2 regions of the Spiribacter vilamensis genome follow, and region 2 is predicted to be linked to the other one. Evidence: predicted binding sites of a transcription regulator. Region 2 holds the regulator's gene; the other holds the start of a gene.
The links. The regulator FNR, encoded in region 2, switches genes on or off when oxygen is low (the NO sensors DNR and NnrR bind a similar motif). The targets are predictions, from matches to a motif close to TTGATNTANATCAA.
Positions count from the first base shown of each region.

Region 1: hemN (oxygen-independent coproporphyrinogen III oxidase) is a predicted target of FNR. The motif match lies at 8,549-8,562, and genes of this name have one in related genera.

Region 1 is NZ_SHLI01000001.1:2,001,474-2,012,646, forward strand. It holds gene mpl (UDP-N-acetylmuramate:L-alanyl-gamma-D-glutamyl-meso-diaminopimelate ligase) at 1-562, opposite strand, end outside; gene EV698_RS09905 (hypothetical protein) at 559-1,065, opposite strand; gene EV698_RS09910 (6-phosphofructokinase) at 1,198-2,457, shown strand; gene ppa (inorganic diphosphatase) at 2,519-3,046, shown strand; gene EV698_RS09920 (cob(I)yrinic acid a,c-diamide adenosyltransferase) at 3,052-3,615, shown strand; gene prmA (50S ribosomal protein L11 methyltransferase) at 3,618-4,499, shown strand; gene EV698_RS09930 (helix-turn-helix domain-containing protein) at 4,552-4,815, shown strand; gene purH (bifunctional phosphoribosylaminoimidazolecarboxamide formyltransferase/IMP cyclohydrolase) at 4,834-6,411, shown strand; gene purD (phosphoribosylamine--glycine ligase) at 6,433-7,731, shown strand; gene EV698_RS09945 (MAPEG family protein) at 7,728-8,111, shown strand; gene EV698_RS09950 (YbaN family protein) at 8,101-8,520, opposite strand; gene hemN (oxygen-independent coproporphyrinogen III oxidase) at 8,624-10,015, shown strand; gene EV698_RS09960 (copper chaperone PCu(A)C) at 10,012-10,470, opposite strand; gene EV698_RS09965 (histidinol-phosphatase) at 10,487-11,167, opposite strand.
Region 2 is NZ_SHLI01000001.1:1,288,511-1,299,683, reverse strand. It holds gene ettA (energy-dependent translational throttle protein EttA) at 1-243, opposite strand, end outside; gene glyA (serine hydroxymethyltransferase) at 359-1,624, shown strand; gene nrdR (transcriptional regulator NrdR) at 1,634-2,119, shown strand; gene ribD (bifunctional diaminohydroxyphosphoribosylaminopyrimidine deaminase/5-amino-6-(5-phosphoribosylamino)uracil reductase RibD) at 2,149-3,234, shown strand; gene EV698_RS06475 (riboflavin synthase) at 3,235-3,891, shown strand; gene ribB (3,4-dihydroxy-2-butanone-4-phosphate synthase) at 3,894-5,048, shown strand; gene ribH (6,7-dimethyl-8-ribityllumazine synthase) at 5,119-5,580, shown strand; gene nusB (transcription antitermination factor NusB) at 5,577-6,029, shown strand; gene thiL (thiamine-phosphate kinase) at 6,041-6,997, shown strand; gene fnr (fumarate/nitrate reduction transcriptional regulator Fnr) at 7,063-7,815, shown strand; gene sufT (putative Fe-S cluster assembly protein SufT) at 7,826-8,371, opposite strand; gene EV698_RS06440 (MFS transporter) at 8,495-9,766, shown strand; gene EV698_RS06435 (MFS transporter) at 9,769-11,025, shown strand; gene EV698_RS06430 (NAD-dependent succinate-semialdehyde dehydrogenase) at 10,994-11,173, opposite strand, start outside.

The DNA of each region.
Region 1 (11,173 bases), 710 kb from region 2:
CGAGATTGTTCAGCACCAGGGTCCGGGGCCGGAAGTGCACGAACTTCGAGCGCTTGTCGAAAAACGCGGTGTCGTACTCATCCGCCTCGATCACGAAAAAGGGTGCCTGTCCCAAACGCGCCGGGGTGTCGAAGTTCTCGGGCACGCCACCGATCAGAAACCCGGGCTCGAGGCCGGCCGACTCGAGGAGCCAGGCCACGAGGCTCGCGGTGGTGGTCTTGCCATGGGTGCCGGCGACGGCGATGACCCAGCGCTCGTGGAGGATGTGCCGCGCCAGCCAGTCCGGTCCGGAGTGGTAGTCGAGTCCGCGATCGAGCACCGCCTCCACGGCCGGGTTGCCCCGCGACAGGGCGTTGCCGATGACGACCTGGTCGACGCGGTCGGCATGGACCAGTCGCTCATAGCCCTCGTGGACCTCGACGCCGGCGGCCGCGAGGACATCGCTCATGGGCGGATAGAGCGGGCCGTCCTGTCCACTGACCCGGTAGCCCGCCTCGCGGGCGAGCAGCGCCAGCCCGGCCATGAATGTCCCGCCAATGCCGAGGACGTGAACATGCCTCATGCGCCGGACGCCATGCGTACGAAGGCACTGCCGCCGAAGACATAGGCGAGGGTGATGCCGATGCTGAGCGGACCGGTCATCGCCAGGGCAGCCTTGAGGATGTGATTGACGACGGCGATATTCCAGACGAGCAGCGCCAGAAACGCCAGCGCACCGATGGCCGTGGCCTCGTCGGGTCTGCCGATCAGTAGCAGGATCGGCAGACCCACCACCGATATGAAGGCATCGGTGGCGAACAGCGCGGTGGCGCTCTGGACGAACCGCGGCGCGTATCCCCGCAGCCACAGGGCAATCGCCAGAAAGACCAGGTTGTAGCCGGCGAGCAGCCCGATCTGCAGGAGCGGATTGGTGTCGGGCGTAAAGCGCTGGATGACGGGGACGTTGATCGCCGCGGTCAGGGCGATCGCGGCGCCCATGAGACCGGTGGAAAAGGGCAGATCCTGCGGGCCGGCACGAAGCGTGACGAGCCCCAGAACCGGCTGGATGACGCGATTTGCGGACATTGTGTCGACTGCCTGCGGTTACCTGGAGGTGCCGCCGATGGTACCTGCTCGCGCGGGCGGCGTCGCGAGCGGGCCGCCGCGCCGACGAGTTGGTAGACTCGCGGATCTGATCAGGACAGAGGGGGAGTTCACATGCATGCCAGAAACGCCTTTTACGCCCAGTCCGGCGGCGTCACCGCGGTCATCAACGCCAGTGCCGCCGGGGTCATCGAGGCCGCACGCGAGCATCCCGAGGCGATCGGGACCGTCTATGCCGGGGCCAACGGCATTCTCGGTGCGCTCCACGAGGAGCTCATCGACACCGCTCGCGAGTCGGCGGAGACCATCGCCGCACTGCGCTACACGCCGGCGGGGGCCTTCGGCTCCGCGCGCTACAAGATGAAGGGGCTGGAGGAAAACCGCGCCGAGTACGAGCGCCTGATCGAGGTGTTCCGGGCCCACAACATCGGTTATTTCTTCTATAACGGCGGCGGTGATTCCCAGGACACCGCGCACAAGGTCTCGCAGCTGGGCGAAGCCATGGGCTACCCGATCACCTGCATCGGTGTTCCCAAGACCGTGGATAACGACCTGCCGGTGACCGATACCTGTCCCGGCTTCGGCTCGGTGGCCAAGTACATCGCGGTGTCGACGCGCGAGGCCGGGCTCGACGTCGCCTCCATGGCGGAGACATCGACCCGGGTGTTCATCCTCGAGACCATGGGGCGGCACGCCGGCTGGATCGCCGCCGCCTCGGCCCTGGCGCGGGACCGGGACGACGCCCCGCCGCATGTCATCCTGCTGCCCGAGGTGCCGCTCGACGAACAGCGCTTCCTGGCCCGGGTGCAGGCCTGTGTGGAGCGGATCGGCTACTGCGTGGTGGTGGTCTCCGAAGGGCTGCGAACCGCTAATGGCGAATTCGTCGCCGACCAGGGCACGCGCGATGCCTTCGGCCATGCCCAGCTCGGCGGTGTCGCGCCGGCGGTGGCGTCGATGGTGCGCGATCACCTGGGCTACAAGTATCACTATGCCATCGCCGACTATCTGCAGCGGGCCGCGCGCCACATCGCCTCCGCGACCGACGTGGAGCAGGCCCATGCGCTGGGGCGGGCCGCGGTGGAGCTGGCGCTCGCCGGGCATAACGCGGTCATGCCGACCGTCGTGCGCGACGCCGACAGCCCTTATCGCTGGCACGTGGGTCAGGTGCCGCTGGAGACGGTGGCCAATCGCGAGGCGAAGATGCCCCCCGAGTACATCGACGCCGATGGGCTGTTCGTCACCGAGGCCGCATTGCGCTACCTGCGCCCGCTCATCGCCGGCGAGGACTACCCGCCCTATCGCGACGGCCTGCCCGAGTACGCCCGCCTGCGCGGCGAGCGCGTGGCGCGCCGGTGTCCGCCGTTCGGGGACTGACCCGAACCCGACCGCGGCGTATACTCCACGGCATTCAGCACATCGACATCAGGAGGTTTTCATGGCCTACGAGGGCATCGACGCCGGCAAGAAGCTGCCGGACGACATCAATATCATCATCGAGATCCCGGCCAACGCCGATCCCGTCAAGTACGAGGTGGACAAGGACTCCGGCGCCATCATGGTCGACCGCTTCATGGGTACGTCGATGCGCTATCCGGCCAACTACGGCTATATCCCCGACACGCTCTGCGGTGATGGCGATCCGCTCGACGCGCTCGTGGTCACGCCGTTCCCGCTCGCGATCGGTTCGGTCATCCGCTGCCGCCCCGTGGGGGTGCTGGAGATGGCCGACGAGGGCGGTGAGGATGCCAAGCTGCTGTGCGTGCCGATCAGCAAGCTCACCCCGATCTACGACCGGGTCAACGGCCCGGATGACCTGCCGCCGCTGCTGCTCGAGCAGATCGGTCACTTCTTCGAGCGCTACAAGGATCTCGAGCCGGGCAAGTGGGTCAAGGTGAACGGCTGGAAGGGTTATGACGCCGCCGTGGCCGAGATCAACGACTCGATCAAGCGCTTCGGCGGCTGATCGACATGGTCAAGCTCACGCGCATCTACACGCGCACCGGCGATACCGGACAGACCGGGCTGGGCGACGGCAGCCGGGTCGCGAAGACCGATCCGCGGGTGACCGCCTACGGCACGGTCGACGAGCTCAATGCCCTGCTGGGGATCTGCCGCCTGCACGCGGGTGGAGACCTGGAGTCGGCGCTGACGCGCATCCAGAACGATCTGTTCGATGTCGGTGCCGATCTGTGCACGCCCGAGCAGGAAGACCCGCCGTTCGAGCCGCTGCGCGTGGTCGAAGGCCAGACTGAGTGGCTGGAGGCGGAAATCGACCGCGTCAATGCCCATCTCGAGACGCTGCGCTCGTTCGTGCTGCCGGCGGGCACGCCGGCGGCGACGCACCTCCACCACGCCCGCACCGTGGCCCGGCGGGCCGAACGCGATACCGCGGCACTGGCGGTCACAACGCCTATCAACGAGAACGTACTGCGTTATCTCAACCGACTCTCGGATTACCTCTTTGTCCTGGCCCGCGATGCCAACCGCGACGCCGGGGGCGATGTGCTCTGGCAGCCCGGCGAAAACCGCTGACCATGCCTGCTCACCAGGTTGCATTCGAGGTCGCGGCGTCCCGGGTGGACACCCTGGAGGCGGTGCTCGAGGCGGCCGGGGCCGAGGCGATTACCTGGGCCGAGGCGCCCGGCAGTGGCGCGGTCCTCGAGCCGCCGCCCGGCGAGACCCGGCTCTGGGACCGGATGCGCGTCGAGGCGCTGTTCCCGGCGGACTGGGACCACGACGCGATTCGGGCCGCCGTGACCGAGGCGCTCGACGGCGAGCCGCCGGACTGGCAAACCACCGAGATCGCCGATCAACCCTGGGAGCGGGCCTGGCTGGAGCATTTCCGGCCGCAGTGCTTCGGCGGCTCGCTCTGGGTCGTGCCGTGGGGCATGGATCCGCCCGATCCCGACGCGGTGAATATCCGCCTCGATCCCGGGCTCGCCTTCGGCACCGGCACCCATCCCAGTACCGCACTCTGCCTCGCGGCGCTGGCGGCAGAGCCACCGGTGGGCGAGACGGTGATCGACTACGGCTGCGGCTCGGGTCTGCTGGCGATCGCCGCGCTGCGCCTGGGGGCGGCCCGGGTACTGGCGGTGGACAACGACCCGCAGGCGCTTGTCGCGAGCCGCGACAACGCCGAGCGCAACGGTGTCGCCGATCGGCTCGAAGTGGCGGGCCCGGACGCGGTGTTGCCAGTCGCCGATCGCGTACTGGCGAATATCCTCGCGGGGATCCTGCAGGGGCTGGCGCCGAGGCTCACCAGCGCGCTCGCCGCTGGTGGCCGGCTGACCCTGGCCGGTCTTCTCGCGAGCCAGGCCGAGTCGGTGCAGGCGGCCTACGAACCCGCGTGCCGATTTGCGCCGCCGGTCGCCCTTGACGAGTGGGTCCGGCTCGATGCTCGACGCGCGCCGCTTTAACGGGCCGGGTGTTGCGTTTATGCTTTCCGCTTTTCCGCGAAGGATCCACCCCATGGAAGACGAGACTGCGCCGGAGAGCGCCAGCGTCGGCCCTATCCGCGCCTGTGTGTACGACACGGTGACCGCCTACTTCCAGCACCTCGACGGGCAGACCAGCCATGATCTCCACCGCATGGTGATCGAGCAGGCCGAGGCGCCGCTGCTGGAGGTCGTCATGCGCGAGTGTGGCGGCAATCAGACCCGGGCCGCCGACGCCCTGGGGATCAACCGCGGGACACTGCGCAAGAAACTGCGCCAGTACGGTCTCGAAGACTGAAAGCGACGGAGTCCATTCATGACGGCTGCTTCCACAATCCCGCCACTGCGACGGGCACTGATCAGTGTCTCCGACAAGACCGGGATCGAGACGCTCGCCCGCGCCCTCGCTGACCGGGGGGTCGAGATCCTCTCCACCGGCGGCACCGCCCGACTGCTCGCCGAGGCGGGTATAGCGGTGGTCGAGGTGAGCGAGCACACCGGTTTCCCCGAGATCATGGCGGGGCGGGTCAAAACCCTGCACCCGCGTATTCACGGCGGGTTGCTGGGTCGTCGAGGGCAGGACGACGCGGTCATGGCCGAGCAGGCCATCCCGCCCATCGATCTGCTCGTGGTCAATCTCTACCCCTTCGAACAGGCAGTGGCCCGGCCGGACTGCACCCTCGCCGACGCCATCGAGAATATCGATATCGGCGGGCCGGCGATGCTGCGGGCGGCGGCGAAGAACCTTGACGGTGTCGGCGTGGTGACCGCGCCCGATCAGTACCCGGCGGTGATCGATGCCGTCGTGGCCCATGGCGGTCTGGACGAGCGCCAGCGTTTCGACCTGGCGGTGGCGGCGTTCAACCATGTCGCGCGCTACGATGCGGCGATCAGCGACTATCTCTCGGCTCGCAACGCCGACGGTGAGGTTTCGACGTTCCCGGGTCAGCTCAACCGTCACTGGGAAAAGGCCGCGGAGCTTCGCTATGGCGAGAACCCGCACCAGGCGGCGGCGTTCTATCGCGACCCGCAGGCGGCGCCGGGCAGCTTCGCCCACTATTACCAGTGCCAGGGCAAGGCGCTTTCCTACAACAATCTGGCCGATGCCGACGCCGCCTGGGCCTGTGCCGGTGCCTTCGATGCCCCGGCCTGTGTCATCGTCAAGCATGCCAATCCCTGTGGCGTCGCCGTCGCCAACGATCTGTCAGCGGCCTACGACGCGGCCTTCGCCACCGACCCCACGTCCGCGTTCGGCGGGATTATCGCCTTTAACCGGCCGCTCGACGCCGATACCGCTCGGGCGATCGTCGAGCGGCAGTTCGTCGAGGTGATACTGGCGCCGTCGGTCAGCGACGACGCCCTCGCGGTGACCGCGGCCAAGGCCAATGTGCGGGTGCTGACCATCGCCGACGGGCCGGTCAGCCCTGCCGGGTGGCGGCTGCAACCACTGGGCGGCGGACTGCTGGTGCAGGATCAGGACAGCCCGCTGATCGGTGACCAGGGGGTGCGCTGCGTGACGCGCGAGCCGGTGAGCGATGCCCTGCGCGCGGAGCTGGACTTCGTCTGGCGGGTGGCGAAGTTCGTCAAGTCCAACGCCATTGTCTATGGTCGCGATGGCCGGACACTGGGTGTCGGTGCCGGCCAGATGAGCCGCGTCGACAGCGCCCGGATCGGCGTCAGCAAGGCGGAGGCCGCCGGCCTCGATCTGACCGGCTCGGTGCTTGCCTCGGACGCGTTCTTCCCGTTCCGCGACGGCATCGATCAGGCCGCGGCCGCCGGGGTGCGGGCAATCATCCAGCCCGGCGGCTCGCGGCGCGACGACGAGGTGATCGCCGCGGCGGACGAGCACGGCATCGCGATGCTGTTCACCGGCATGCGTCATTTCCGGCACTGAGCGAGCGACGGGGGGAGCGAGATGAAGATCCTGGTGGTGGGAAACGGCGGCCGTGAGCATGCCATGGCGTGGCGGCTGGCACGCTCGCCGCGCAGCGAGCATGTCTATGTCGCACCGGGCAATGCCGGTACCGCGCTCGAGGATGGGGTCAGCAATGTCGATACCGATGTCGGGGATATCCCCGGGCTGATCGAGCGCGCCCGGGCCCTGGCGGTGGATATGACCGTCATCGGCCCCGAGGCACCGCTTGCCGCGGGTATTGTCGACGCCTTCGAGGCCGCCGGCCTGGTCTGCCTGGGGCCGCATCGGGCGGCGGCGGAACTGGAGGCCTCGAAGGCCTTTGCCAAGGCATTCTTTGCCCGTCACGACATCCCCGGTGCCGACTCCCGGACCTTCGATGCGCTGGCGCCGGCGCAGGCGTATATCCGCGAGCGCGGCGCACCGCTGGTTATCAAGGCCGATGGCCTTGCAGCGGGGAAGGGGGTGACCATTGCCCATAGCGTCGAGGACGCGCTGGCCGCCGCGGCGGACATGCTCGACGGTGCGTTTGGTGCGGCCGGCGAGCGCATCGTGGTCGAGGATTTCCTGACCGGCGAGGAGGCGAGCTTTATTGCCTTGGTGGACGGCGAGACCGTGCTGCCGCTCGCCAGCTCACAGGATCACAAGGCCCGGGATGCCGGTGACGTGGGTCCCAATACCGGCGGCATGGGCGCCTATTCGCCGGCGCCGGTGGTCACGGACGCCGTCCACGAGCGCATCCTCGAGTCGGTGATTCGGCCCACGGTGCAGGGACTGGTGGCCGAGGGCCGTGGCTTTAAGGGGTTTCTCTACGCCGGGCTGATGATCGATGCCGAGGGCGAGCCTCGAGTGCTCGAGTTCAACGTCCGCCTGGGCGACCCGGAGACGCAGCCGATCTTCATGCGCCTCGCGAGCGATCCAGTCACGCTGTTCGAAGCGGCCCTGACGGGACGGCTCGATGAGCAGACGGTGGCCTGGGATCCGCGGCCCTGCCTCGGCGTGGTACTGGCCGCGGCGGGCTATCCGGGCGGTTACGAGCGCGGTCACGTGATCGAGGGGCTGATCGGCGCCGACACCGATGAGCGCAAGCTCTTCCATGCCGGTACGGCCACCGACTCCGAGGGGCGGCCGGTGACCGCCGGCGGCCGGGTACTCTGTGCCTGCGCCCTGGGGACGGACATCACTGCTGCCCAGAAGGCGGCCTACGACCTCGCGGACGGGGTGCGCTGGCCGGGGCGATTCATGCGCCCCGATATCGGTCATCGCGCGGTGGAGCTGCAACTGCACGGGGAGGAGTCATGACCATCGCCTACTGGTCCGTTCTGGCGGTTATCTTCATGCCGTTCGTGTTCGCCGGTCTGGCGAAGTCGCAGGGGCGGTTCGACAACGCCCGGCCGCGGGAATGGCTGGCCGGGCTCACCGGCTGGCGGCAGCGCGCACACTGGGCGCAGCTCAATACGTTCGAGGCCTTCCCGCCGTTTGCCGCGGCGGTACTCATCGCCCACCAGGTGGGTGGCGCCCAGGGATGGATCGACGCCCTGGCGGTCGCCTTCGTGCTGCTGCGGCTCGGTTACGGCGCGGCCTACATCGGCGACCGACCGACGCTGCGCAGCCTGCTCTGGACTGGTGCCTTCGCCTGCGTGGTCGGGCTTTTCTTTGTGGCGGCGCTGACTACGGCCTAGGGCCGTGCGGGCGGGTTGCCAGGAAGGTAACCACGCAGGCCAGCACCGCAGTCGCCGAGAGCCGGGCATAGAGCGGTTCGACACTGATCCACATCCATCCCCAGCTCAGTGCGATCAGCACCAGTGCGGTGATCTTGGCGCGTGGGCGGATCGCCCGGTGGTCACGCCAGTCGCGGAGAAGGGGCCCGAACCGGGGATGGCTGTAGAGCCAGGCATGCAGGGCCGGCGAGCTGCGCGACGCGCACATGGTGGCAAGCAGAAGGAACGGCGTCGTCGGTAGCAACGGCAGGACCACACCGATACTGCCCAGGCCGATAAAAAACAGCGCCAGTGCCAGCCAGGCGCGCCGCACCAGCCGTGCCCGCAGGCTGCTGGCCGCCGGCCGTTCCCGGTTGTCCTCCTGCTTCAATGCAACCCTCCGCTCACCCTGCATCGGGCTGACCTGGATCAATTCGCCCCATCGCCGAAGCGCTTATGATGCCATGAATCATCGCAGCTGGAGCGCCACGCCGATGGCCGACCGTCTTCTACTCGACCGGACACTGCTGCGTCGGTATGACGTGACGGGCCCGCGTTATACGTCCTATCCCACCGCCGCGCAGTTTACCGAAACCTTTGATGCGGAGCGTTATCGCGAACGGGTGGCCTGGAGTAACGACGATCCGATTCCGCGTCCGCTGTCGCTCTATGTCCATGTGCCTTTCTGCCGCACGGTGTGTTTCTACTGCGCGTGCAACAAGGTGATCACGGCGAATTACCGCCGGGCAACGGACTACCTCGCCCGCCTCATCGACGAGCTCGATCTGCAGGCGGCGCTATTTGCCGATGACCGGCCGGTAGAGCAGCTGCACCTCGGTGGCGGCACGCCGACCTATCTCACCGACGAGGATCTCGCGTCGCTCATTGACGCCATCGCGCGACGCTTTCCGATGGCGCCACCGGCCGAGCGCGAGTTCTCCATCGAGGTCGACCCGCGCACCGTCGATCGCGAGCGCATCCGCCATCTCGCCGCACTGGGCTTTAATCGCCTGAGCCTGGGCGTGCAGGACTTCGACGCCGATGTGCAAAAGGCGATCAACCGTATGCAGGGCGTGGAGGCTACCGCGGATATCGTCGAGGAGGCGCGGCGCCAGGGGTTTCGGTCGATCAATCTCGACCTGATGTATGGGCTGCCGCTGCAGACCCCCGAACGGCTGTCCCGGACCCTGGACGCAGTGATGACGATGCGGCCGGATCGGATTGCGCTCTACAACTATGCGCATATGCCGCAGATGTTCCGCATCCAGCGCCAGATTCCTGATGCCAGTCTGCCCGAGGCGGAGACGAAGCTGACGCTGCTGGTGGAGGCCATGGAGCGGCTCTCGCGCGAAGGATATCGGTACATCGGCATGGATCATTTCGCCCTGCCGGGCGACGAGCTCGCCGAGGCCGCCGACAACGGGACGCTACACCGCAATTTCCAGGGCTATGCCACGCGGCCCGATCTCGACCTGATCGGACTCGGTGCCTCGTCCATCGGCCAGATCGGGGATTCATTCAGCCAGAATGTGCGCGACCCCGAGGGCCACGCCGCCGCGGTCCGTGCCGGCGAGCTGCCGGTCTGGCGCGGTGTGGAGCTGACCGCGGACGACCGCCTGCGGCGCGACGTCATCCAGGCGGTGATGTGCCGGGGACAGGTCGACTACGCGGCCATCGAGGCGCGTCACACGATCGATTTTGTCGATTACTTCCGCGATGCGCTGGCCGAGCTCGAGCCGCTGGTGGCCGATGGCCTGCTGACCATGGGTCGCGCCTCGCTGCAGGTCACGGAAAAAGGCCGGTTTTTCCTGCGCAACGTGGCGATGCCGTTCGACGCCTACCTGGCAGCAAGCCGCGCCGAACGGCGGTACTCGCGGGTGATCTAGTCGACACCCATCGCGGTGGGGGCGAGGACCTGCACCTCGACCGCAAGCTCGCCGCCATCCTCCGTTTCGAGTCGGATCGTGAAGCGCTCGCCCTCGGTGAGCGCCGTCTCGATGCCCATCAACATGACGTGGCGGCCACCCGGCTCGAAAATAACCTCGGACTCTGCCGGGATTGCCACCCGCGGCGTATGCACCATGCGACTGTTGCCGCCCTCTTCGATGGTCCGGTGAAGTTCGGCGCGGGGGGCCCGTTCAGTACTGACGCCCACGAGTGCATTGCTGCGCGGGCTATCGTTGGTGAGCTCGAAATAGACGGCGCCCTTGTCGAAGCCGGGCGGCGTGGCACGGGCCCAGACGTCTTCGATGACGATCTCGGCATGGGCGGCACCGGCGAGACCGGCCAACAGGAGGCCGGTGACGATCCGGCGGCGTATGGATATGGCGTGGCGCTGCATCCTGGGGTTTCCTTCTTTACTGGAGTGGCTCGGGCGTGTCGCCCTTGCGGAGTGTCAGTGTCGGCCATCCACGCTCCCGGGCCGCCGCGGCCAGCGTCGGATCGGGATCAATGGCGACGGGCCGGTCCACGTGCTCGAGCAGTGGCAGGTCGTTTTGCGAGTCGCTATAGAAATGGACGGTCTCGAAGATGGTCTCCTGCGCGTCCAGCCAGGCCTGCAGGGCGGTGATCTTGCCCTCGCGGAAGGTGGGGACACCCTGGGCGCGGCCGGTGAACCCCGATGCATCGCGCTCCGGCTCGGTAGCGAGCAGCATCGGGATATCGAACAGCTCGGCGATGGGTGACGTGACAAAACGGTTGGTGGCGGTAATGATCATCAGTGCATGGCCACGTCGGCGATGATCTTCGACCAGGGCGCGGGCGGCGGGGAGGATGCGTGGCCGGATATGGCGGTCGATGAACGCCCGCCGCCATTCGAGCAACATCGGCTCGGGCGTCTCGGCGAGTGGCTTGAGGGCGAAGCGCAGGAAGGCGTCAATGTCGAGTCGCCCGGCCTCGTAATCGCGCATGAAGCGCTGGTTATCCTCCTCGAACCGGGCCCGCGGCACGGCACCCTGTTCCATCAGATGCTGCCCCCAGAGGTAGTCGCTGTCGCCGGCCAGCAGGGTGTTGTCGAGGTCGAAAATCGCCAGCTGCACGCTTCA
Region 2 (11,173 bases):
GTCGAGCTCGGGTTCCTGGGAGAGGTAACCGATCTGCGTTCCCGCCTGGGCCCGGGCCTCGCCCTCGATCTCGGTGTCGAGTCCGGCCATGATCCGCAGCAGCGTCGATTTGCCCGAGCCGTTGAGGCCCAGCACGCCGATCTTCGCGCCCGGGAAGAATGACAGCGAGATGTCGCGGAGGATGTGCTTTTTCGGCGGGACGACTTTGCCCACCTGGTTCATCGTGTAGATATATTGTGCCATCCCCTCAGTCTACGAACTCTCGGGCGCTGAGAGAAGCACCCGATCAATGCATGAATCGGGGAATTTCGCTACGATATGCGGTTCAAACCCGGTACCCATCACGACGAGGACAGGCATGTATTCAACCGACATGACCGTTGCCGGTTTCGACCCGGAACTGGCCGCCGCCATTGACCAGGAGCGCGATCGTCAGGAGACGCACATCGAGCTCATCGCCTCAGAGAACTACGCCAGCCCGCGGGTACTGGAGATGCAGGGCAGTGTTCTCACCAACAAATACGCCGAGGGCTACCCGGGTAAGCGCTATTACGGTGGTTGCCAGTACGTGGACATCGCCGAGAACCTGGCGATCGAGCGGGCCAAGACCCTGTTTGGCGCCGCCTATGCGAACGTCCAGCCGCATTCCGGCTCGGGCGCCAACCTGGCGGTGTTCATGGCGCTGGCAAAGCCCGGCGATACATTGCTTGGACTGAGCCTCGACCATGGCGGGCACCTGACCCACGGGGCCAAACCCAACTTCTCCGGCAAGATCTACAACCCGGTCCAGTACGGCGTGACCTCGGACACCGGCGAAATCGACTACGAGCAGGTCGAGCAGCTGGCCCGCGAGCATCAGCCGAAGATCATCATCGCCGGCTTCTCCGCCTACTCCCGGGTGGTCGACTGGTCGCGCTTCCGGGAGATCGCCGACGAAGTGGGTGCGTGGCTGCTGGCCGATATGGCGCACATCGCGGGACTGGTTGCGGCCGGGGTCTATCCGAGCCCGGTGCCGTACGCCGATGCCGTGACCACGACCACGCACAAGAGCCTGCGCGGCCCCCGGGGCGGACTGATCCTGGCGCGGGAGAATCCGGACGTGACCAAGAAGCTGCAGTCGCTGATCTTCCCCGGCACCCAGGGCGGTCCCCTGATGCATGCCATTGCCGGTAAGGCGGTGGCGTTCCTCGAGGCGCAGGATCCGGGCTTCCGCGGCTACCAGGAGCAGGTCGTCGCCAACGCCCGCGCCATGGCCGAGACTGTGATGGCGCGCGGCTATGATGTCGTCTCCGGTGGCACGGACAACCATCTGCTGCTGCTCGATCTGGTCAACAAGGGCCTCACCGGCAAGGAGGCGGATGCCGCGCTGGAAGATGCGCACATCACGGTCAATAAGAACACCGTCCCCAACGACCCGCAGTCGCCGTTCGTGACCTCGGGCCTGCGCATAGGCACGCCGGCCATCACGACCCGCGGGTTCCGCGAGGCGGAGAGCCGCGAGCTGGCCGGCTGGATCTGCGATGTGCTCGACCATATCAACGACGAGTCGGTGCGCGACCGCGTCCGTGACCAGGTGACCGACATCTGTCGGCGGTTCCCGGTCTACGAAGCACTGCAGGGCTGATCGCACGCCATGCGCTGTCCCTTCTGTCATACGCAGGACACGCGGGTCATCGACTCGCGCCTCGCCAGCGAGGGTGACCAGGTGCGCCGGCGTCGCGAGTGCGGCGGCTGCAGCGAACGCTTTACCACCTACGAATGCGCCGAGCTCGTGCTCCCGCGGGTGGTCAAGCGCGACGGGACGCGCGTGCAGTTCGACGAGCAGCGGCTGCGCAACGGCATGCTGCGTGCCCTGGAGAAACGGCCGGTTGCCACCGAGGCGGTGGAAGCGGCGCTCAGTCGGATTCGGCAGCGCGTACAGGCGCTCGGAGACGGCGAAGTCAACGCCAGTACCGTCGGCGACTGGGTCATGGAAGAGCTTCGTCAACTCGACGAGGTGGCCTATGTCCGCTTCGCCTCGGTCTATCGCAGTTTCCAGGATGTCAGTGCGTTCCGCGAGGTGATCGAGGGACTCGAACACGGGGATGCCGGGCTGGCGGATAACGGCTCGCCGTCTTGAGCGATTTCAGCGCCGCGGATCATGCCTGGATGGCCCGGGCGCTGCAGCTCGCCGAGCGCGGGCGCTGGACGGCCGAACCCAATCCACGGGTAGGCTGTGTGCTGGTCCGGGATGGCGCCTGCATCGGCGAGGCCTGGCACGTTCGTGCCGGTGAACCGCACGCCGAAGTGCTTGCCCTGCGGGCCGCGGGCGGCGATACGGCGGGTGCGACCGCCTATGTCACCCTCGAGCCCTGCAGCCATTACGGCCGCACGCCACCCTGCGCTGACGCGCTGATCGAGGCGGGCATTGCACGCGTTGTCGCCGCCGCCACCGATCCCAATCCAAGAGTGGCGGGTCGTGGGCTCGATCGCCTGCGAGACTCGGGGGTGGCCGTGGCCGCCGGCCTGATGGCCGCCGAAAGCGAGCGCCTCAACGCCGGGTTTTTCCGACGCATGCGCGATGGTCTGCCCTACGTTCGCGCCAAACTCGCCGCCAGCCTGGATGGCCGCACGGCCATGGCCTCCGGCGAGAGCCGCTGGATCACCAGCGCCGAGGCCCGCCGCGATGTCCATCGCTGGCGGGCGGCGAGTGGCGCGATCGTCACGGGCGTGGATACGGTTATCGCCGACAACCCGGCGCTCACCGTGCGTGATGTGAGCGGCGACTTCGTGCCACCGCGGCGGGTCGTGATCGATACCGATCTGCGTACGCCGCCGGACGCCGGGATGCTCGCGGACGAGCGCGGTGTCGTACTGATCCATGGCGGGACGATGCCGGCCCGCGAGCACGACCGGATCCACGCCGGGGCGGAGCTCTGGCAGGTAGCGCCGGGGCCGGACGGTCATGTCGATCCGAAGGGCGTTCTCGAGGCGCTGGCCGCTGCCGAGGTCAACGAGGTGTGGCTCGAAGCCGGATCGAGGCTGACCGGTGCGTGGCTGCAGGCCGGTCTGATCGACGAGCTGATCGTCTATCTGGCCCCGCATCTGATGGGGCATGAAGGCCAACCGCTGTTGACCCTGCCGGGACTTGATCTGATGCAGGATCGAATCGGATTGAACTGGATGGACACGCGACGAGTCGGTAATGATCTGCGACTGACAATGGCAATGCGCGACGAAGCGGAGGACGGGTAAATGTTTACGGGCATCATTCAGGCCATGGGAACGCTGCGGGAGAGTCTCGAGACGGGCTCCGACCGGCGCATGCGCTTTGCCGCCGACGGGTTTGACATGACATCGCTGCAGATCGGCGACAGCATGGCGGTCAACGGCTGCTGTCTTACCGCGGTGGAAGTCAATGCCGACGGCTTTGCGGCGGACGTCTCCGTCGAGAGCCTGGAGCGCACTACCCTCGGAGGGCTCAAAACCGGCGATCCGGTCAACCTGGAGCCGGCCCTCACGCTAGCCACCCCGCTCGGCGGCCACCTGGTCAGCGGCCATGTCGATGGCGTTGGCGAGGTCGTCTCGCGGACGCCGGACGGACGCTCGGAGCGCTGGCGCTTCCGCGCGCCGGACGCGATCGCCCACTACATTGCCGAGAAGGGCTCGGTCGCCATCGAGGGAATCAGTCTTACCGTCAACGGTGTCGACGGGGCAGAATTCGACGTCAACATCGTCCCGCATACCTCGGCGGTAACGACGTTCGGGGCCTACCAGGCGGGACAGCCGGTCAATATCGAGGTCGACCTGCTGGCGCGCTATCTCGAGCGCCTGCTGCAGGGCGGCGGGGCCGCCTCTTCCGGCGGGGTCAGCGAGGCCCTGCTGCGGCGCAACGGATTTCTGAAGGACTAGTCATGGCGTTCAACAGCATCGATGAAATCGTTGACGACATCAGCGCCGGCCGCATGGTGCTGATGCTCGATGACGAGGATCGCGAAAACGAGGGCGACCTGCTCATGGCCGCCTCGATGGTGCGGCCGGACGACATCAACTTCATGGCGCGCTACGGGCGCGGGCTGATCTGTCTGACCCTTAGCCGCGAGCGCTGTGAGCAGCTGCGGCTGCCGTTGATGGTGACCAACTCGAGTGATCACCAGGGCACGCAGTTCACGCTCAGCATCGAGGCGGCGCAGGGCGTGACCACCGGGATTTCCGCCGCCGACCGGGCGCGCACGATCCAGACGGCGGTGGCGCCGCAGGCGAAGCCGCAGGACATCGTCCAGCCCGGCCATGTCTTTCCGCTCATGGCGCAGCCCGGCGGCGTGCTGACCCGGGCGGGGCACACCGAGGCGGGCTGCGACCTGGCGCGCCTGGCCGGGTTCGAGCCGGCGGCGGTGATCGTCGAGGTGCTCAACGAAGACGGCACCATGGCACGCCGCGACGATCTGGTGGCGTTTGCGCGGGCCCACGACATCAAGATCGGGACGGTCGCCGACCTGATCGCCTACCGGATCCGCAACGAGCGCACCGTTGAGCGGGTCGCGGACTGCGAGCTGCCGACGGAACACGGGCGGTTCCACCTCTATGCCTACGAGGATGTGGTGGATGGCGCCATGCATTTCGCGCTGCTGCGGGGTCAGACCGACCCGGAACAGCCCGCCCTGGTGCGGGTGCAGATCGAGAATACGCTCTCCGATCTGTTCGGTGCGATTGCGCCGGATCAGACCTGGTCGCTGCGTCAGTCCCTCGATGAGATCGCGGGCAGTCGCACCGATCCGGTCTGCCTGCTGATGCTGCGCGGCGCCGATGATCGATCCGAGGTGCTGACACGGATGCGCGAGTTCCAGGCCCTCTCGCAGAGCGGCGAGATAACGCCGGAACCGCGGCCCATCACCGATCAGAGCGAGGCACTGCGGACCTACGGGGTCGGCGCGCAGATCCTCACCGACCTGGGGATCCGCCGGATGCGGGTGCTGTCCTCGCCGAAGATCATGTACGGGCTGTCCGGCTTCGGCATGGAGGTGGTGGATTACGTCCAGACCGGCGACGATCGGGGTGTTTCCGCCTAGCGGAGCGGTTTGCAGGTGGCGTGCGGCGGTATACGCTTGCACGCCTTGGCATGACAACAACGGAATCAGCATGAAGACCCTCGAAGGTGATTTTACGGCCAGCAATGCGCGAATCGCGCTGGTGGCCACCCGATTCAACGACTTTATCGTCGACTCGCTGGTGGGCGGTGCACGGGATACCCTGGTACGTCACGGCGTTGACGATGCATCGCTTACCCTGGTCCGCGTGCCCGGTTCCTGGGAGCTGCCGCTGGTCACCGACCGGCTGGCACGGTCCGGCGAGTACGACGGGATCGTGGCACTCGGCTGCGTTATCCGCGGTGGGACTCCCCACTTCGAGTACGTGGCCGGCGAGTGCGCCAAGGGCCTGGGACAGGTGAGCCAGCAGCGGGACATCCCGGTGTCCTTCGGCGTGCTGACCACGGACAGCATCGAGCAGGCCATCGAGCGCGCTGGAACCAAGGCCGGCAACAAGGGCGCCGATGCCGCCATGGCACTGCTCGAGACGATCAGCCTGCTGCGCCGGCTGTGAGTCGCCCGAGTGCGAACCGGCCACGGGCGAGGGCGCGTCGTCGCATTCTGCAGGCCCTCTACCAGTGGCAGATGACGGGCAGCGAGCCGGCGGAGATCCAGCGCCAGTTCTTCAGCGACCATCGGCTCGGCCGCATGGATCTCGATTACTTCAGCGAGGTGTTCCGCGGCGTGACCGAGGAGGTCGGCTCGCTTGATGCGGCGTTTGATCGCTACCTCGATCGCCCGGCCGCCAACCTCGATCCGGTCGAGCTCGCGCTGCTGCGCCTGGGGAGCTACGAGCTCCGCGAGCGGCTGGAGGTGCCCTACCGCGTCTGCATCGATCAGGCGGTCGAGCTCGCCAAGGGGTTCGGGGCCGATCAGAGCCATAAGTACATCAATGGCGTGCTCGACCGCGTCGCCCGTGATCAACCGCTGAGAGCGGATGAACTGAAGCGCCGTCGGCGCTGAGCGGGCAGGCCATGGCGGAGCCCTCCGAGTTCGCGCTGATCAGGCATTATCTGAGCCATCTCGGTGCCAATCGCGATGATGTCACGCTGGGTGTTGGTGACGATGCCGCCGTGGTGACAACATCCGGTCAGTCGCTGCTCATGGCGCTCGATACCCTCGTCGACGGGGTTCATTTCCCGTCGGACCTCCCCGCTTACTGGATCGGCTATCGCGCCCTCGCCGTGAACCTGAGTGATATCGCCGCCATGGGGGGCGAGCCGCTCTGGGCGCTATTAAGCCTCACCCTGCCGCATGTCGACGAGGACTGGGTTGCCGGCTTTGCCGATGGCCTCGGTACGCTGGCGGCGCGTCACGGAGTGGCCGTCATCGGTGGCGATGTCACCCGGGGGCCGCTGAGTATCAGCTTGCAGATCACCGGCCGGGCACCCGCCACTCCGCTGCGGAGGGACGGGGCCCGCGCCGGTGATCGTGTCTGGGTGTCGGGGCGCCCGGGGGAGGCAATGGCCGGGTTGGGCGTCTGGCAGAGTCCCGCGCACCGCGATCAGCCCCGCTGGGCGGGCCTGAGACGCACCTTCGTCGCGCCCCGGCCGCGGGTCGCGCTGGGTCGGGCGCTTGCGGGGATTGCCACGGCGGCCATCGACATCTCCGACGGGCTGGTCGCCGATGCCGGTCACATTGCCGATTCCAGTGGCGTGGCGATTGATCTGGCGTCGGCCTCGCTCCGCCCCTCGGCTCGGTTGCGCCGGTGGGTCGGCGAGGCCGCGACGGTCGTGCCGCCGGCCGGCGGTGATGACTACGAACTCTGCTTTACGGCCCCGGCGAGTGCTGATACCCGAGTGGCCGCCGCGGCACGACGCAGCCGCACGCCGGTCCGCTGCATCGGCAGCGTGGATGTCGGCACGGGTGTCACCTTCGACGGCCGTTCGATCGCCGACGGCGCCGGCGGGTATCGTCACTTCCAGGACTGAGTGGCTGTGGCAACAGCGGCGAGGCGGGTGTAGCATTCCCGCAATGCACAACGCAGGGGTGAAGCATGTTTAATCGGGCCGATATCCCCGTATCCCGTCAGCAGCCAACCTGCACGGACTGCGGCCTCAGTCAGCTCTGCCTGCCGGTCTCCCTGGAGGACAAGGAAGTCGCGATGCTCGATGGCATCGTCCAGCATCAGCCCGTCCTGCAGCGCGGTCAGCCCCTCTATCACGAGGGGGATACGTTTCGCGCGCTGTATGCGGTGCGCGCCGGGTCACTGAAGACCTACACCACGACCGAATCGGGCGAGCAGCAGGTGACCGGGTTTCATCTGCCCGGGGAGCTGGTGGGTCTGAATGCGATCAATCGCTGGATCCATCCCTGCTCGGCGGTGTCGCTGGAGACCACCAGCGTGTGCGAGATGCCGTTCGAGAAGCTTGAATACCTGTCGGCCGAGCTGCCCGATCTGCAGCGCCAGCTGCTGCGGGTGATGTCGCGGGAGATCGCCAGCGATCAGGATATGCTTTTCACCATGGCACGGCGCACCGCGGACGAGCGCCTCGCTATCCTGTTGCTCAGCTTCTCCGAGCGATTCGGTCAGCGCGGGCTTTCCGCCACCCGGTTTCGGTTGTCCATGGCACGGGGCGACCTGGGCAACTACCTGGGACTCGCCCCGGAGACCATGAGCCGGATCTTTCGGCGATTCCAGGACCAGGGCTGGATCGAGGCCGACGGCCGCGAGGTGGAACTGCTGGCCGTAGACAAGCTCGAGGCGCTGGCGGGGCGGGCCGCCGGCGGCGCGCAGGAATCGGGCTGAGCATCGCGGGTTACATCATCCCCGTCTGCAGCTTCGCCGCCTCCGACATCATCTCGAAGCTCCACGGCGGGTCAAACACGATCTCCACGTTGACGGTCTCGATGGTGGGGACCTGCTTGATTTTCTCGCGGACATCGTAGGCGAGGATGTCACCCATGCCGCAGCCCGGGGCGGTGAGCGTCATGTCGACTTCCGCCGACCGCGTACCGTCATCGTGCAGAGTGATGTCGCAGCGGTAGACCAGTCCCAGCTCAACCACGTTGATGGGGATCTCGGGGTCGAAGCAGCGCCGCATCTGATCCCACACGAGCTGCTCGACGTCCTCGGCCGAGGCATTCTCCGGCAGCTCCGGCGCCGGCTCGGCATCCTTGCCGATGGCATCGGCATCCTTACCGTCGACGCGGAACAGGTTGCCCTGGATGTAGACGGTATAACTGCCACCCAGCGCCTGGGTGATCATGCCCTCGGCGCCCTCGGGGATCGTGCCGGTATCACCCGCCGGAATCAGTGCCGCCTCGCAGTCACGCTCGAAAACAACCGGTTCATTACTCTGCATCGCTATCTCCCGCTCGCATTCCCGTTATGAGGTTTGAGGATACCACTGCTTTTAACGCTGTCCGAGCCGGGAAGAAATCGTTTTCCGGTTCGCGTATCGTTATCGTTTTTAACGGTCGATTGCATGCTGACTGTATTACGCCCGCTGGTCCGGCACCGTTACTTGCTGGCTTTCGCCTTCCTGCTGGCATTCCTCTCGGGGCACGGACAGACCTACTTTATCTCGCTCTTCGGCGGTGAGATCCGAGCGGCGTTCGAGCTTAGCAACACCGAGTTCGGGGGGCTTTACTCCGCGGCGACGCTGACCAGCGGCATTCTGGTCATCGCGCTGGGTCGGGGGGTTGACCGGATGCCGCTCGGGCTTTTTACCGCCGCGGTGATTGTCGGGGCCGCTGCCGGCGGGGTGCTCCTGGCCACCGCGCCGTCGGCGGCCTGGTTGTTACCGGGCTTCCTGTTGCTGCGCCTCTGTGGCCAGGGCCTGATGGTGCACGTCGCGCAGACAACCGTCGGACGGCGTGTAGAGCGAGGTCGGGGGACCGCGATCGGGGTCGTCACCGTGGGGTTACCCGCCGGTGAGGCGGTCCTCCCGGCGATGGTGGTGGTGCTGATGGCCACCCTCGGTTGGCGAATGAGCTGGGGCGTGTTCGCCCTGGTGCTGGTCGCCGTGGCGCTGCCGCTGGCGCTGCTCTTTTTGCGGCTCACGGCGGGGCAGCCGTCGGTGAGTGACGAGGCGTCGGTAGCCGCGGACGGCAATACCGACAAACAGCCCGGGCCATCCACGGGGCCGGTGAATGACTGGAGCCGGGCGCAGGTCCTCGGCGATCCAAGGTTCTACCGTATTATGCCGGCGATCCTGGCGCCGCCGTTCCTGATCACCGCGCTGTTTTTTCACCAAGTGCCGATTGCCGAGGCGAAGGGGTGGGCGCTGGGCTGGCTTTCCACGGCATTCGTACTCTTCGCCCTCAGCCACGTGGTGTCACTGACCGTCAGCGGTATGCTGATTGATCGCCTGGGGGCGGCCCGATTGCTGCGCCTCTACCTCGCGCCCATCCTCGCGGCACTACTGGTGCTCGGGTTCGTTCCGGGCGATCCGGCGGCACTGCTCTACCTGGGGCTGGCCGGCCTCAGCGTCGGCACGGCGAGTACATTGATGGGCGCGGTCTGGCCGGAGCTCTACGGTATCCGTCACCTGGGTGCGATCCGGGCCATGGCCCACGGGGCGATGGTGCTGAGTACCGCCATCGCTCCCTTGCTGATCGGCGCGCTGCTGGATGCCGGGATCTCGCTGCCGGCGCTGGCCTCGGCGCTGGCGGGTTACGTGGTCGTGGCCATGGTGGTCATCCCGGCGCCGCGGACGCTGCGACCACGCGATCCCGTCGTCGGGCCTGCCGGGTAGGCATGGTTGGATTGCTGCGCGGTCTCGGCGCGCATCGCCATTTGCTCGGTTTCGGCGGTTTGATGGTGTTCATGTCGGGCCCCGGGCAGACCTTTCTGCTCTCTCTCTACGGCGGCGTGCTGCGCGAGACGTTCAACCTGAGCCATTCGGCTTTCGGCGGGCTCTACTCACTGGCGACGTTAATGAGTGGCCTGCTGGTGATGGGCCTCGGGCGCGGCGTCGATCGCATCGCGCTCGCGCGCTTCACCGCCCTGGTCATTGCGGGTGCGGCCTGTGGTGCGGTGTTGCTGGCAACGGCCTCGGCGGCGTGGATGCTGCTGCCGGCATTCCTGCTCCTGCGTCTCTGCGGCCAGGGGCTGATGACCCATGTCGCTCAGACCACCGTTGCCCGCCATGTCCACCAGGGCCGCGGGACGGCAATGAGCTTGATCAGCATGGGCTCGCCGCTTGCAGAGGCGATAATGCCGGTCACGGTTGTTGCGCTCATGGCGGCCATGGATTGGCGCGCCAGCTGGCTGGTGCTTGCGGCGGGGCTGGTCATCGTGGCGCTGCCGCTGGCGTTGTGGTTGCTGCGGGCACAACAACGGGTTGGTAGCGGATCGACGGCGCGCCCGTCGGTCGCATCCGCCCCGGCCGAGCCTGACCTCGATGACCACCTGGACAGCTGGACGCGAACGGAGGTTTTGCAGGATCGTCGTTTCTACCGGATTCTGCCGGCGCTGCTCGCCTCGCCGATCCTGATCACGGCGCTGTTTTTCCACCAGGCGCCTATCGCCCAGGCAAAGGGCTGGAGCCTCGAGCTGGTGTCCAGCGCTTTCACGGTTTTCGCCGCCTGCCATGTGGCGGCGTTACTGCTGAGTGGTCCGTTGATTGATCGTATCGGCGCCCGGCGGCTGCTCGGGGTGTATCTGCTGCCCCTGCTGCTCGCCTCCGGCGTGGTGGGGTTCTGGCCCGGGGCGATTGCCGCCCCCGTCTACCTCGGGCTGGCCGGGCTCTGCGTGGGCACGTTCAGCACCCTCATGGGTGCGCTCTGGCCGGAGCTGTACGGGACGCGCCACCTGGGGGGTATCCGGGCCCTGGTCCATGGCGCCACGGTGCTGGGCACGGCAGCCGGCCCCGTGCTCATCGGTCTGCTGCTGGACGCGGGTCTGGGCATCACCGGGCTCTCGCTGGTGATGGCGACCTACCTGGTGGTCGCCATCGTGCTCGTGCGGCCGGTCGCGGTGGCTAACCCACCGGCACCGTCTGCGTCTCGGTGAACTCGAACAACCCCTCGAGTCCGCCCTCGCGCCCGAAACCGGACTGCTTCATGCCACCGAAGGGGGCCTCGGGCGTCGGTCCGCTGCCCGTATTGAGGGCGGCATGGCCGAAGTGGAGGCGGGCGATGACCTGATGACCGCGGGTCTC